Regions from separate parts of the Roseateles sp. GW823-FHT07B05 genome, predicted to be linked through region 3. Evidence: predicted binding sites of a transcription regulator. Region 3 holds the regulator's gene; each other region holds the start of a gene.
What was found. The regulator sigma-54, encoded in region 3, starts transcription at its own class of promoters, with help from an activator protein. The targets are predictions, from matches to a motif close to TGGCANGNAANCTGCTTT.

Region 1: the regulator sigma-54 is predicted to act here: its motif matches at 1,971-1,988, upstream of AC1Q7O_RS08405 (pilin).
Region 2: the regulator sigma-54 is predicted to act here: its motif matches at 1,431-1,448, upstream of AC1Q7O_RS06435 (ammonium transporter).
Region 4: the regulator sigma-54 is predicted to act here: its motif matches at 1,517-1,534, upstream of AC1Q7O_RS19415 (PEP-CTERM sorting domain-containing protein).

The regions. Positions count from the first base shown of each region.
Region 1 covers NZ_JBXAGX010000003.1:55,195-58,365, forward strand. Annotated here, with positions in the region: gene AC1Q7O_RS08400 (hypothetical protein) at 1-1,372, opposite strand, end outside; gene AC1Q7O_RS08405 (pilin) at 1,458-1,925, opposite strand; gene AC1Q7O_RS08410 (3',5'-cyclic-nucleotide phosphodiesterase) at 2,168-2,953, opposite strand; gene AC1Q7O_RS08415 (FHA domain-containing protein) at 3,145-3,171, opposite strand, start outside.
Region 2 covers NZ_JBXAGX010000002.1:487,827-490,997, reverse strand. Annotated here, with positions in the region: gene AC1Q7O_RS06450 (arginyltransferase) at 1-261, opposite strand, end outside; gene AC1Q7O_RS06445 (leucyl/phenylalanyl-tRNA--protein transferase) at 258-989, opposite strand; gene AC1Q7O_RS06440 (Spx/MgsR family RNA polymerase-binding regulatory protein) at 1,014-1,376, shown strand; gene AC1Q7O_RS06435 (ammonium transporter) at 1,521-2,726, shown strand; gene AC1Q7O_RS06430 (riboflavin synthase subunit alpha) at 2,775-3,171, shown strand, end outside.
Region 3 covers NZ_JBXAGX010000003.1:163,753-166,923, forward strand. Annotated here, with positions in the region: gene AC1Q7O_RS08905 (AraC family transcriptional regulator) at 1-828, shown strand, start outside; gene AC1Q7O_RS08910 (RNA polymerase factor sigma-54) at 892-2,385, opposite strand; gene lptB (LPS export ABC transporter ATP-binding protein) at 2,540-3,171, opposite strand, start outside.
Region 4 covers NZ_JBXAGX010000009.1:155,120-158,290, reverse strand. Annotated here, with positions in the region: gene AC1Q7O_RS19420 (glycosyltransferase) at 1-433, opposite strand, end outside; gene AC1Q7O_RS19415 (PEP-CTERM sorting domain-containing protein) at 504-1,466, opposite strand; gene AC1Q7O_RS19410 (symmetrical bis(5'-nucleosyl)-tetraphosphatase) at 1,638-2,462, shown strand; tRNA gene AC1Q7O_RS19405 (tRNA-Ser) at 2,492-2,581, shown strand; gene AC1Q7O_RS19400 (cation diffusion facilitator family transporter) at 2,703-3,171, shown strand, end outside.

The DNA of each region.
Region 1 (3,171 bases), 110 kb from region 3:
CCACGCTCACGCCGCTGGCGACGACGGCACCCGCCGTTCCCCGGCCGGCGACCTGCAGCAGCGCGGCGAATGCCGCCGCCGCGACAGCCGGAAAAGCTGCGAGCTTGAAGAGGCCGTCGCCCCACAGCGTCGATGGCGATTGCCAGCTCAGCTGTCGCAGCTGACCGTCGAGCTGCTGCGCCGACAGGCCCAGCGCACACAAGGCGATGCAGCCGCACGCTAGATGCACGGTGGTGCGGGAGGCACTGCGCACACGCCAGGCCACGAGGGAGGCGAGCGCCCACAGGGACAGTGTTGCAACGCCATGGTCTGTGCCGATGTGGGCGTTCAGCAGCGCCAGTGCCAGCGCGCAGGCGCTGACCGGCCACAGCCCGCCGTGCTGCCAGAGGCGGGCGAGCAGCCACGGCGCCAGCGCCATGGCGAGCAGATGCGCCACCCAGTGCGCTCGCCACAGCTGCAGTTGCGTGAGCAGGACGATGTGCAGGCCGTCGACGCAGAGCGCCGTCAGGCCGATGAAGGCGACCGTGATCAACACCACGGCGTAGATCAGACGGGTGCCGGCGTCTGCCGGACGCAGCCGGGTGGCCGCGAGCAGCACGGCCAGGTCCAGCACGACGGTGAGGTGGTCCTGCAGCGTCCAGTTGGCGAGCAGGACCTGGCGGTTGCCCGTCTCCACGAGCGCCCACCAGTACGGGTCGTAGACCTTGAGCAGGCCAATCCACGGGGGAATGCCCGCGAAGCCCGCGAGCAGCGCCACGGGAATGCCGGCCAGCAGCCACCACCAGCGACGGTCGGCCTCGGCGAGGTGGCACCAGCTGATGGCCATGACGGGCAGCGCCATCAGCGGATGGAACAGCGCCGCCAGCAGCTGCAAGCCCACCACGGCGCGCCACTTGCCCGCCAGCAGAGCCACGAGGCTCCACAGCAGTGCGGGCTCCGCAAAGCTGCGTGCCGTGACGAAGGGCTCGCCATAGCTGAACACCCAGGTGCCGCCGTAGGTTGGCGACATGACGGCAAAGGCCAGCAGTCCCCACAGCGGCAACGGCCCGGTCGGCTCGAAGCGGCGCAGCAGCGCCAGCATCGCGCCCAGCATGAGCGCCCAGCCGACCAGCAGCACGGCGACATGGGTGCCCATCTGGCCCAGGTGCGCGTAGAGCGGCACCGTCAGGTGCGAATAGATCGAGTAGCGATCCTGCGAGCCGCCGGCGAAGAAGACGTCCTGGGCGAGGCCCGGCACGCGCGAGTTCAGCAGCGCCTGCCCGAAGTACAAGATGCCGTCATGCCGTAGCCCCTGGTAGGGATGGGCCAGCAGCATCCAGGCCGCGATGGCGATCAGCGCGGCCAGGGTGGTGAGACGGTGCTTGAGGGGCATTCGCAGGGAAGGTAGACGAAAAGAAAGGGGCCGAAGCCCCTTGTCTTGGTCAGTGCCGCCGGGGCGGCACCTTGAAACGTCATGCTTAGCTGCTGACGTTGTTCTTCTCCAGCGATTCCTTGATCACCGTGTCGGTGATGCTGGTAGTCGTCTTCCAGATAACGGCGTTGCCGACGATTTGGTCCACGTCGAAAACGATCTTCTCGTTCTCGGTGCCCGCGCCGATATTGTTCAGAGTGATCGTGATTTTTCCGTTGGTGACGGAGTCCAGCGACTTGACTTCCTTCGTGCCCTTGAAGTCGCCAGTCGCCATGATGCCGTTGGTGCCAGCGTCGCAGCCAGTCTTGTCACCGCCCTTTTCCTGAATGCACAGGGCAACGGCGGACTTCAGCGAGTCAGCGACCGTCAGGGCGTTTGCCGCCTTGGCGCGCGTCGTGTACGTGCGGTACTGCGGCAGTGCCACTGCGGCCAGGATGCCGATGATGGCCACGACGATCATCAGTTCGATCAGGGTGAAGCCCTTCTGGGCTTGGGTGCGAGCTTTCAGTTGCATGTCTGTTCTCCAGCGAGAGTGGTTGGGAGGTGGGCAGATCCCATGAATGCAGGGGGCGTGCCAGCTTTTTGTGGGGGGTGATCCGTGCAAAAGCACACGTCCGAAGGCCTTGCGGGCCCGCTTCTGACAAAAATCGTCACTTCCAGGTGACGCGTTTTGTCGCTTGACGGCCGGCGGGCAAGAAACGTCAGACAGCAAAAACGGCGCCGAGGCGCCGTTCGTGTTTCACCGCTAACGTCCAGTTACAGAACCATCTCCTGCCCCGCCTGCAGCGCGCTGATGCGGTGCGGGCTGGTGAGGGCCTGCACGCCGGCCATGACGGCATCCATCTCGCCGGGCTTGATGTGCGTGATGCGCACGTCCACGCTGCCGGCGAGCTGCGCCAGCTCCCGGCCGAGCTCGGTCGGGCACAGGTGCTGGCTGACGTGGGCCAGCTCGATCTCGTCGTCGCTGAAGGCCGTCTCGATGACCAGGTGGGACAGGCGCAGCTGCGCCAGCCGCTGCCACAGCGCCGGGTTGGGCCCGGTGTCACCGGTGAAGACCCAGTGCGCATGGCCGCCGGCCGCGCCGCCGTCGACGGCGAAACCCACCGCCGGCACCGTGTGTGCGGCCGACAGCACCTCGATGGCGCGGCCGCCCAGGTCCAGCCGGTCGCCGACCTGGAAGGGGTGCAGGCTCAGCACCGGCGCCTCGCGGCTGGGCAGGCGTGTGAAGTCGGGCCAGATGGCGCCATTGAAGATGTGCTGCTGCAGCGCCGCCAGCGTCTGCGGCAGCGCGTGCACCTGGATGGGCGGGCGGCCGGCGGCCGCGCGCAGGCGCAGCACGGCGTCGGCTAGCAGCGGGATGCCCAGCACATGGTCCAGGTGGGAGTGCGTCAGCAGGATGTGGTCGATGGCGGCCAGGGCATCCAGCGGCAGGTCGCCCACGCCGGTGCCGGCGTCGATGAGGACATCGTCGTCCAGCAGGAAGGCGGTGGTCTTGTAGCCGGCGGCGATGGCGCCGGAGCAGCCCAGGACGCGGATGTTCATGCGATGCGTTGGCTCGGGATCGGGGGCCTCGCGCCTGGCGAGGTGGAGCCAAGAATGTACGCACCCGCCCCGGGGGGCGAACGGTCGGAATACCGAGTTGGGGGCATCCCGGCCGTGAGGAAATCACACGCCGGCGACTCCCGCCGGTCCGGCGCTGCCGGGCGGCTGGAAGTGCCCCTTTCGAGGGCGTGTCAGCCTTGGATGAACTGCATCTGCGT
Region 2 (3,171 bases), on a different contig from region 3:
GCTGCGGTTGGGCTCGAAACGGTCCACCGGCACGCGCAGCGCGATGCAGGCGCGGCACTGGTCGCAATAGGGGCGGTAGGTGAACAACCCGCTGCGGCGAAAACCGGCGGCGACGAGGTTGGAGTAGGCGTCCGCGTGGATCAGGTGGCTGGGCGTGGCGACCTGCGAGCGCGCCTGGCGGCCCGCCACGTAGCTGCACGGGTAGGCGGCCGTGGCGTAGAACTGGATCTGCGCGAGGGGCAGTTCTTTGGGGTGGGTCACTTCGAATCGAGAAGCCGGTGCCAGTGGTCCGGATGATAGGTCCAGGGCCCGGGGGCGGCGTCACCGACATGGGTGGCGAGGTGGGCTTCGAACACGGGGCGCGGCACTTCGGCGGCGCCCAGTGACGCGAGGTGGCCGGTGTTCTGCTGGCAGTCTATCCACGGGATGCCGAACTCGCGGCACAGGCAGATGAGGGCGCACAAGGCGATCTTGGACGCGTCGGTGCGGCGCATGAACATGGATTCGCCGTAGAACATGGTGCCCAGGTTGACGCCGTAGAGGCCACCGACGAGTTCGCCGTCCACCCACGTCTCTACGCTGTGCATGGCCGGCCAGGAGAGGTAGGCGGCCTGCAGTGCCGGCACGATCCAGGTGCCGTTCTGGCCCTCGCGCGGCACGCTGGCGCAGGCCTTGAGCACGGCGGCGCGGTCGAAGTCGACGCGGATCTCGCAGCCGGGCGTGGCGGCGAAGCGCTGCACGGTCTTGCGCAGCGAGCGCGAGAGCTTGAAGTCCGCCGTCTTCAGCACCATGCGCGGGTCGGGCGCCCACCACAGCGGCGGCTGGCCGGGGCCGTACCAGGGGAAGACGCCTCGGCGGTAGGCTGCGGCCAGGCGCTCCGGCGTCAGTGTGCCGCCGGCGGCGAGCAGGCCGGGCGCGTCGGTGTCGGGGCCCAGCGCGCGGTGGCTGGGCGGGAAGTCGAGGGAAGCGTCGTCCAGCCAGTCGATCATGCCGCGCATGGTACGGTCGCCGCCATGATCACCGTCTATGGCATCCCCAACTGCGACACCGTCAAGAAGGCCCGCGTCTGGCTGGCCGAGCGGGGCCTGGAAGTCGCCTTCCATGACTTCAAGAAGCAGGGCGTGCCGGCCGAGTTGCTGCCCGCTTGGCTGGCTGCCTTCGGCCGCGACAAGCTCGTCAACCGCGCCGGCACGACCTGGCGCAAGCTGGACGCCGCCGCCAAGGCCGCCGTCGTTGACGACGCCGCCGCCGCGGCGCTGATGCTGGCGGAACCCAGCGTCATCAAGCGGCCGGTCGTGCGCTGGGCGGATGGCCGCTGGACGCTCGGATTCAGTGCATCAATGTTCGAAGAAGGTGCGGTAGGCGCACCAAAGTAGAACTTCCGGCGCCGCTGTGGCGCCCGTGCCCGGCGATGCGCATGCATCAAGACTGGGCATTGAACTTGCTGTTTCGGTGCGGTTTTGTTCGGCTTGGTGCGCGTTGCCCAAGCCTGGAGCCGGGAACCGACACAGGAGACAGCGTTGGAGTCATCGATCAAGCAGGGCGCGGATGCGCTCTTCATCCTGCTGGGCGCCATCATGGTGCTGGCCATGCACGCGGGCTTTGCCTTCCTGGAGCTGGGCACCGTGCGCAAGAAGAACCAGGTCAATGCGCTGGTCAAGATCCTCGTGGACTTCGCCGTGTCCACGCTGGCCTACTTCCTCGTCGGCTACCTCGTCGCCTATGGCACGCACTTCTTCGTCGGTGCCGAGCAACTGACGCAGAAGAACGGCTACGAGCTGGTCAAGTTCTTCTTCCTGCTGACGTTCGCGGCGGCCATTCCGGCCATCGTGTCGGGCGGCATTGCCGAGCGGGCCCGCTTCGGCCCGCAACTGGCGGCCACGTCGGTCATCGTCGGCTTCGTCTACCCGTTCTTCGAGGGCATCGCGTGGAACCAGGCGTTCGGCATCCAGGCCTGGCTGAAGGCCGCCACGGGCGCCGAGTTCCACGACTTTGCCGGCAGCGTCGTCGTGCACGCCGTGGGCGGCTGGATCGGCCTGGCCGCCGTGCTGCTGCTGGGCCCGCGGCTGAACCGCTACCGCAAGGACGGTGCGATGAGTGCGCACCCGCCGTCCAGCATCCCGTTCCTCGCTTTAGGCGCCTGGGTGCTGACGGTGGGCTGGTTCGGCTTCAACGTGATGAGCGCGCAGACGCTGGACAAGATGTCCGGCCTCGTCGCCGTCAACTCGCTGATGGCCATGGCCGGCGGCACGCTGGTGGCCGTGCTGCTGGGCCGCAACGACCCCGGCTTTGCGTACAACGGCCCGCTGGCCGGGCTGGTGGCCGTCTGCGCCGGCTCCGACGTGATGCACCCGCTGGGCGCGCTGGTGACGGGCGGCGTCGCTGGCTGGCTGTTCGTGCAGTTCTTCACCCTCACGCAGAACCGCTGGAAGATCGACGACGTGCTGGGTGTGTGGCCGCTGCACGGCCTGTGCGGCGCCTGGGGCGGCATCGCCTGCGGCGTGTTCGGCCAGCACGCGCTGGGCGGCCTGGGCGGCGTGAGCTTCGGTGCGCAGCTGCTGGGCACGCTGGGCGGCGTGGCCTGGGCGCTGGCGGGCGGCTTCGTCGTCTACGGGGTCATCCGCAAGGTCGTCGGCCTGCGGCTGGACGCCGAGCAGGAGTTCGAGGGAGCGGACCTGTCCATCCACAAGATCGGCTCGACGCCGGACCGCGAGGTCAGCTGGTAAGCTGGCTGCAACGCATCAAAACGGCCCCACTCGGGGCCTTTTTTCATCATGTTCACAGGCATCGTCCAGGGCGTCGCCCATGTCGAATCGATTGACGCCCGCGAGGGGCTGCACACGCTGGCGCTGAAGCTGCCGGCGGGCTTCGACGACGAGCTGGCCATCGGTGCCAGCGTGTCCTGCGACGGCGTCTGCCTGACCGTCACCGAGCGGCCGTCGCCCGACGTCGCGCTGTTCGACGTGATGGGCCAGACGATGAAGCTGACGACGCTGGGGGGCTTGCGCGTCGGCTCGGGTCTGAACGTCGAGCGCGCGGCCAAGGACGGCGCCGAGATCGGCGGCCATCCGCTGTCGGGCCACGTCGACGTGTCGGCGCACATCGCCGAGATCCGCAAGCCCGACAACAACCACGTCATCCGCTTCGCCGTGCCTGCGCCGTGGATGCGCT
Region 3 (3,171 bases):
CGACTTGCCGCGCTGTTCACGCACTTCGCCGTGCGCGCCGAGACCTTCCAGACCGGCGCGCTGTGCGGCGTCAACAGCCTGGTGCCACAGGCCGGGCGCGGCCAGCTGCACCTGATCCGGTCGGGCGATGTGGCCGTCCACCATGACGGCGTGCCCGAGCCGCTGCGCATCACCGAGCCCAGCCTGCTGCTCTACCCGCGCCCGCTGGCCCACCGCTTCGTGACGGACCCGGCGTGCGGTGCCGAGTTCCTGTGCGCCCACATGGCCTTCGACGGCGGTGCCGGCCATCCCATCGCCGCGGCGCTGCCGGCCTGGGTGTGCCTGCCGCTGGCGTCGGTGCCCGGCTGCGCGCCGGTGCTGGCGCAGCTGTTCGCCGAGGCCGAGGCGACGTATTGCGGCCGCCAGCTGATGCTGGACCGGCTGTTCGAGGTGCTGCTGATCTGGGTGCTGCGCGAGCTGATGGCGCAGGGCCGGGTCGAGTCCGGCATGCTGGCCGGGCTGTCGCACCCGAAGCTGCGCGGCGCGCTGGTGGCCATGCACGAGGCGCCGCAGCGCGACTGGCCGCTGGAGGAGCTGGCGGCGGCGGCGGGCATGTCGCGCACCGTGTTCGCCAACAGCTTCCGCGATGTCGTCGGCTGTACGCCGGGCGTCTACCTGCAGCGCTGGCGCATCGGTCTGGCGCAGAAAGGGCTGCGCGAGGGCCGCTCGCTCAAGCACATCGCGATGGACGTGGGCTACGGCGGCGAGGCGGCGCTGTCACGCGCGTTCCGCGCGCACACGGGGCAGTCGCCGCGGGAGTGGCGCAAGGCGGAGCTGCCGCAGGATTGAGCGGTCAGGAGAGCCGCCGCACCGACATCTCGCGCAGCGACTGGAGCAAGGCCAGCGCCTCGTTCACAACGCCTTGCGCAGATTCGCCGGCGCGATCTTCATGCCTTCGCGGTACTTGGCCACCGTGCGGCGGGCGCACTGGATGCCCTGTTCCTCCAGCATCGCCGCGAGCGCGCTGTCGGACAGCGGCTTCTTGATGTCCTCGGCCGCGACGAACTGCTTGATCAGCGCGCGCACCGCGGTGCTGGACGCCTCGCCGCCGGCCTCGGTGCTCAGCCCCGAGCCGAAGAAGTACTTCAGCTCGAAGGTGCCCCAGGACGTGGCCATGTACTTGGCCGTCGTCACGCGCGAGATGGTGGACTCGTGCAGGCCCAGCTCGTCGGCGATTTCGCGCAGCACCAGCGGCTTCATGGCCAGCTCGCCGTGCGTGAAGAAGCCGCGCTGGCGCTCCACGATGGCCTGGCTGACGCGCAGGATGGTGTCGAAGCGCTGCTGGATGTTCTTGATGAACCAGCGCGCCTCCTGCAGCTGCCCGCCCAGCGGCGAGTTGCTGATGCCGCCGCGCGTGGCGCGCAGCGCGTTCGCGTACAGCTCGTTGATGCGCAGCTTGGGTGCCACCTCGGGGTTCAGCATGACGCGGAACTCGCGGCCCACCTTGCGCACGATGACGTCGGGCACGATGGCCGCAGCCGCGCTTTGCGCGAAGCGGCGGCCCGGCTTGGGCTCCAGCCGCGTGATGAGGCCTTGCGCCTCGCGCAGCAAGGCCTCGTCGGCGCCGGTCTCGGCCATCAGCCGGCGCATGTCGCGGCGGGCCAGCAGCTCCAGATGACTCTTGCAGATCAGCAGGGCGATGGCCTGCGCCGGGCTCTTGGGCCGGGCGCGCAGCTGCAGCACCAGGCATTCGGACAGGTCGCGCGCGCCGATGCCGGCCGGGTCCAGGCTCTGCAGCAGGCGCAGCGCGATGCGCAGGTGGTCCAGCAGCTCGTCGCGGTCCTCGGGGTCGTCGCCGGCCAGCGCGGTGGCGATGTCCTCCAGCGGGTCTTCGAGGTAGCCGTCCTCGTTCAGCGACTCGATGACGACGTGCAGCGCCGCGCGGTCGGCGGCCGACAGGCTCAGGCCGGCCAGCTGCTGTGCCAGGTGCTCGGCCAGCGTCGTCTCGGCGGACTCCTGGCTCTCGCGCTCGCCGTCGTCGTCGCCGCTGGACGGGCTGCTGCTGGGCAGCTCACGGATGCCGTCGAAGTCGTCGCGCTCGGTGCCGTTCTCCCAGTCCTCGCGCTCGGTGCCGCCGAAGTCCTCGCCGCTGAGCTCGGCAGACTCCCCGCCCTCGGACTCCCCGGCCGACGCCTCCGTGCCGGCCTCGGCCGGCGCATTGGTGGCCAGCTCCGGCGCGCTGACGGTGAACTCTTCCTCGGCCTCCAGCAGCGGGTTGGCGGCCAGCATCTGCTCGACCTCCTGGTGCAGCTCCAGCGTCGACAGCTGCAGCAGCCGGATGGACTGCTGCAACTGGGGCGTCAGCGCCAAGTGCTGACTGAGGCGGACCTGGAGGGTCTGTTTCATGGTGTGACCCGCGGACCGGCGCCGGGCCGCTCCCAAGCCGGCCCGCAGGCGATGTGCGAGCGGCTCAATGCCGTGAGCATCGCCGTCCCCTCGGGGGACCGACCGGAATCGCGCGCGTTCAGCGCCGCGAGGATGGGCGAGGGGCTCACCATCCCTACATCCGGAAATGCTCGCCGAGGTACACCTTCCGCACATCGGCGTTGGCGACGATCTCGTCCGGCGTGCCTTCGGCCAGCACGGCACCCTCGCTGATGATGTAGGCGCGGTCGCAGATGCCCAGCGTCTCGCGGACGTTGTGGTCCGTGATGAGCACGCCGATGCCGCGGGCCTTCAGGAAGCCGATGATGCGCTGGATCTCCAGCACGGCGATGGGGTCCACGCCGGCGAACGGCTCGTCCAGCAGGATGAAACGCGGCTGCGTGGCCAGCGCCCGGGCGATCTCGACGCGGCGGCGCTCGCCGCCCGACAGTGCCGGCGCCGGGCTGTCACGCAGGCCGTCGATGGACAGGTCGTGCAGCAGGCCGTTCAGCAGCTCGTCGATGCGGCCCTTGGACAGCGCCTTGCCGCGCTCGTCCTGCTGCAGCTCCAGCACCGCGCGGATGTTCTGCTCGACCGTCAGCTTGCGGAAGATGGAGGCTTCCTGCGGCAGGTAGGAGAGGCCCAGCCGCGCGCGGGCGTGGATGGGCTGGCGCTGCACCTCGGCGCCGTCGATGCGGATGACGCCGGCGTCGGAGCGCACCAGGCCCACGATCATGTAGAAGCTGGTCGTCTTGCCGGCGCCGTTGG
Region 4 (3,171 bases), on a different contig from region 3:
GCGGCAGCGGGCGCGATGCCGGCGGCACCTGGAAGCCGTTGGCCAGGTTGATGCCCGGCAGCCCCAGGCCCCGGCTGGCCAGCACGGCCGTGGGCGCGTAGTCGAACAGCAGTGCATCCACCTGCAGCGCGGCCAGCATGTTGCGCCAGGCGCGGCAGATGCCCAGCAGCGCCGGCGGGTCCAGGAAACCCACGCCCATCAGCAGCTCGGGCAGGCTGAGCGGGTCCGGCAGGTTCATGACGCGGCCCATCCACAGCGGCGCCTGGTACCACTTGAAGCCATGCGGCCCCAGCAGGCGCTCGGCCTCCACCAGCTCGCGGATGATGAACACGACCTCGTGGCCGCGCTGCTGCAGCGCCCGGGCCACCGGGATCATGCGTCCCAGGTGGCCGTAGGCGCCGCCCAGTTCCCAGATGAATGCGTAGCGAGCCATGGCGCGCGAGTCTAGGGTCGAAAGAAAAGCGGCACCCGCAGGTGCCGCTCGCCAAGGGACGCGGGCGCCGTCAGCCGGCGGAACCGCCGCCGCGTCGGCGTCGGCTCACCAGCAGCCCGCCACCGGCCGCGGCCAGCAGGGCCAGGCTGCCCGGCTCGGGCAGGTCCACCGCCTCGGCGGTCAGCAGGAAGTCGGCGTTGACGAAAGGCTCGTTGCCATTGAACGGGTCGCCGGAGCGGGCGATGCCGTTGTAGCTCACGCAGGGCCCGTTGGACTGCTCGCCGCCTTCGGCATTGCGGGCATAGCCACCGTAGTTGCAGTTGCCGGAGCTCTCCGCGCCGTCGATGTACTGCCCGCTGACTGTCGAGACAATGTCGTAGTCGATGGTGATGGTCTCGCCTGCCGCCACCAGGCCCATGTCCACCGAGTAGGCACCGCCGGCACCCCACACCGAGTTGGAATCCGCGGCCGCGCAGCTGGCCCAGGCGCCCAGCGCGCCGATGTCGCTCTCGGAGCAGTTGACCGTGGCGCCGACCTGCGTGATCAGCGTGTCGCCCTGGCTGACGACGCTGCCGTTGCGGCGGATCTGCAGGCGCAGGTTGGCCGAGCCATTGCCCGTGCCCCACAGCGCCACTTCGCCGCCGTCCAGGTTGAAGCTGAAGTTCAGCGCGATGGCGCTGCCGGACGTGTTCGTGTAGGTGCCGCTGTAGAGCGCGCTGGTCTTCGCGTAGAAGTCCAGGCCTTGGCCGGAAGCACGGGCGCCGAAGTACGTCGGGCTGCTCGTGAAGCCATACGTGTGGAAGAAGACGCTGGAGGTGCCCGAGTCCTTGCTGAAGTAGAAGTCACCGCCACTGGGAGGCGCGGTGAAGCCGGTATCGGCGATGGCATCGGCCTCGGCCGCGCCGTCCAGCGCGTAGACGGCGGTCAGCGAGATGGAGGGATCGGCGGCGGCGGGCAGCGCCACGCCGGCGCAGGCCGCGGCGACCAGCAGGCTCAGCAGCCTGGCGCGCGGTGCGGGGTTGTCGTTGTACATGGGGTCTCCAAGATGAAACAGGTCCAGGCACCAGCCTGGGGTGGACCTCTTTCGCAATATTCAAGCCACGCTGAATTTCCATTTCAGAACAAGCACTTGGAGATCGCTTTCGGAACTTATTCGCACTTGTGTCAGAAATCCCGACATCCCTAGTCCATTTAGCATGACGGCATGAACTACCTCATCGGCGACGTGCAGGGCTGCTGCGACGCGCTGGACCGCCTGCTGTCCCGCATCGATTTCTCGCCATCGCGGGACCGGCTCTGGCTGCTGGGCGACCTCGTCAACCGCGGCCCGCAGTCGCTGGCCACGCTGCGCCGGCTGCAGGCGCTGGACGGCGCTGCCACCTGCCTGCTGGGCAACCACGACCTGCACCTGCTCGCCGTGGCGCACGGCGCGCGACAGGAACACCGCAGCGACACGCTGGCGCCCGTGCTGCAGGCCCCCGACCGCGACGCGCTGCTGGTCTGGCTGCGCCAGCAGCGGCTGGCTGTGTTCGAGGCCGGCTGGCTGATGGTGCACGCCGGCGTCGTGCCGCAGTGGAGCCGCGACGACACGCTGGCCGCCGCCGCCGAGGTGGAGGCCGTGCTGCGCGGCCCGGCCCTGCCCGACTTTCTGCACGCCATGTACGGCAACGAGCCGGCCCGCTGGGATGCCGGCCTGACAGGCAACGCGCGGCTGCGCGTCACCGTCAACGCGCTGACGCGGTTGCGCTTCTGCACCGCCGACGGCGACATGGACCTGAAGACCAAGGACGGCGCCGGCGCCGCACCCGCCGGCTACCTGCCCTGGTTCGACGTGCCCGGCCGGCGCACCGCCGACACCCCCATCGCGTTCGGCCACTGGTCCACGCTGGGCCTGCTGGACCGGCCGACGCTGCTGGGGCTGGACACCGGCTGCATCTGGGGCGGCCGGCTGACGGCTGCGCGCATCGACGGCACGTCGCGCGAGATCCTCCAGGTGGACTGCGAACAGGCGCAGAAGCCCGGCGGCTGAGCCGGCACCCGTAGAATGCGCAGCCTTCCGGAAGCGTGGGAGAGTGGTTTAATCCAACGGTCTTGAAAACCGTCGAAGGTGTGAGCCTTCCGTGAGTTCGAATCTCACCGCTTCCGCCAGTTGCCCGCGAGTGTCTCGGGACCGCGACTGACCGCCGGCTAAGCACCGAGTCCAACGGCCCCACGGGGCCGTTTTTCTTTGTCTTCGCCGCGGCAGTGTGGCGCCAACAACGATTCGCACGTGACCCCCTACCCGCCCGCCAGCGATGACTCCGAGGCCTCCGAGCACACGCAGGCCGAGCGTGCCGCGGCCGCCTCGCGCAGCACCTGGGTCAGCGTGATCGTCAACCTGGTGCTCACCACCGTGCAGATCGTGGCTGGCGTGCTGACCAAGTCGCAGGCACTGGTGGCGGACGGCGTGCATTCGCTGTCCGACCTCGTCGCCGACTTCGTCGTGCTGCTGGCCAACCACCACAGCCAGAAAGACGCCGACGCGGACCACCCCTACGGCCACCACCGCTACGAGACGGCCGCCTCGCTGGTGCTGGGCCTGCTACTGCTGGGCGTGGGCCTGGGCATGCTGTGGACGGCCGCCGTCAAGCTGGAGCAGCCCGACGCCATTCCCCAGGTGCACATGGCCGCGCTGTGGGTGGCACTGGGTGCGCTGACGGCCAAGGAGCTGCTGTTCCGCTACATGCTGGCCGTGGCCA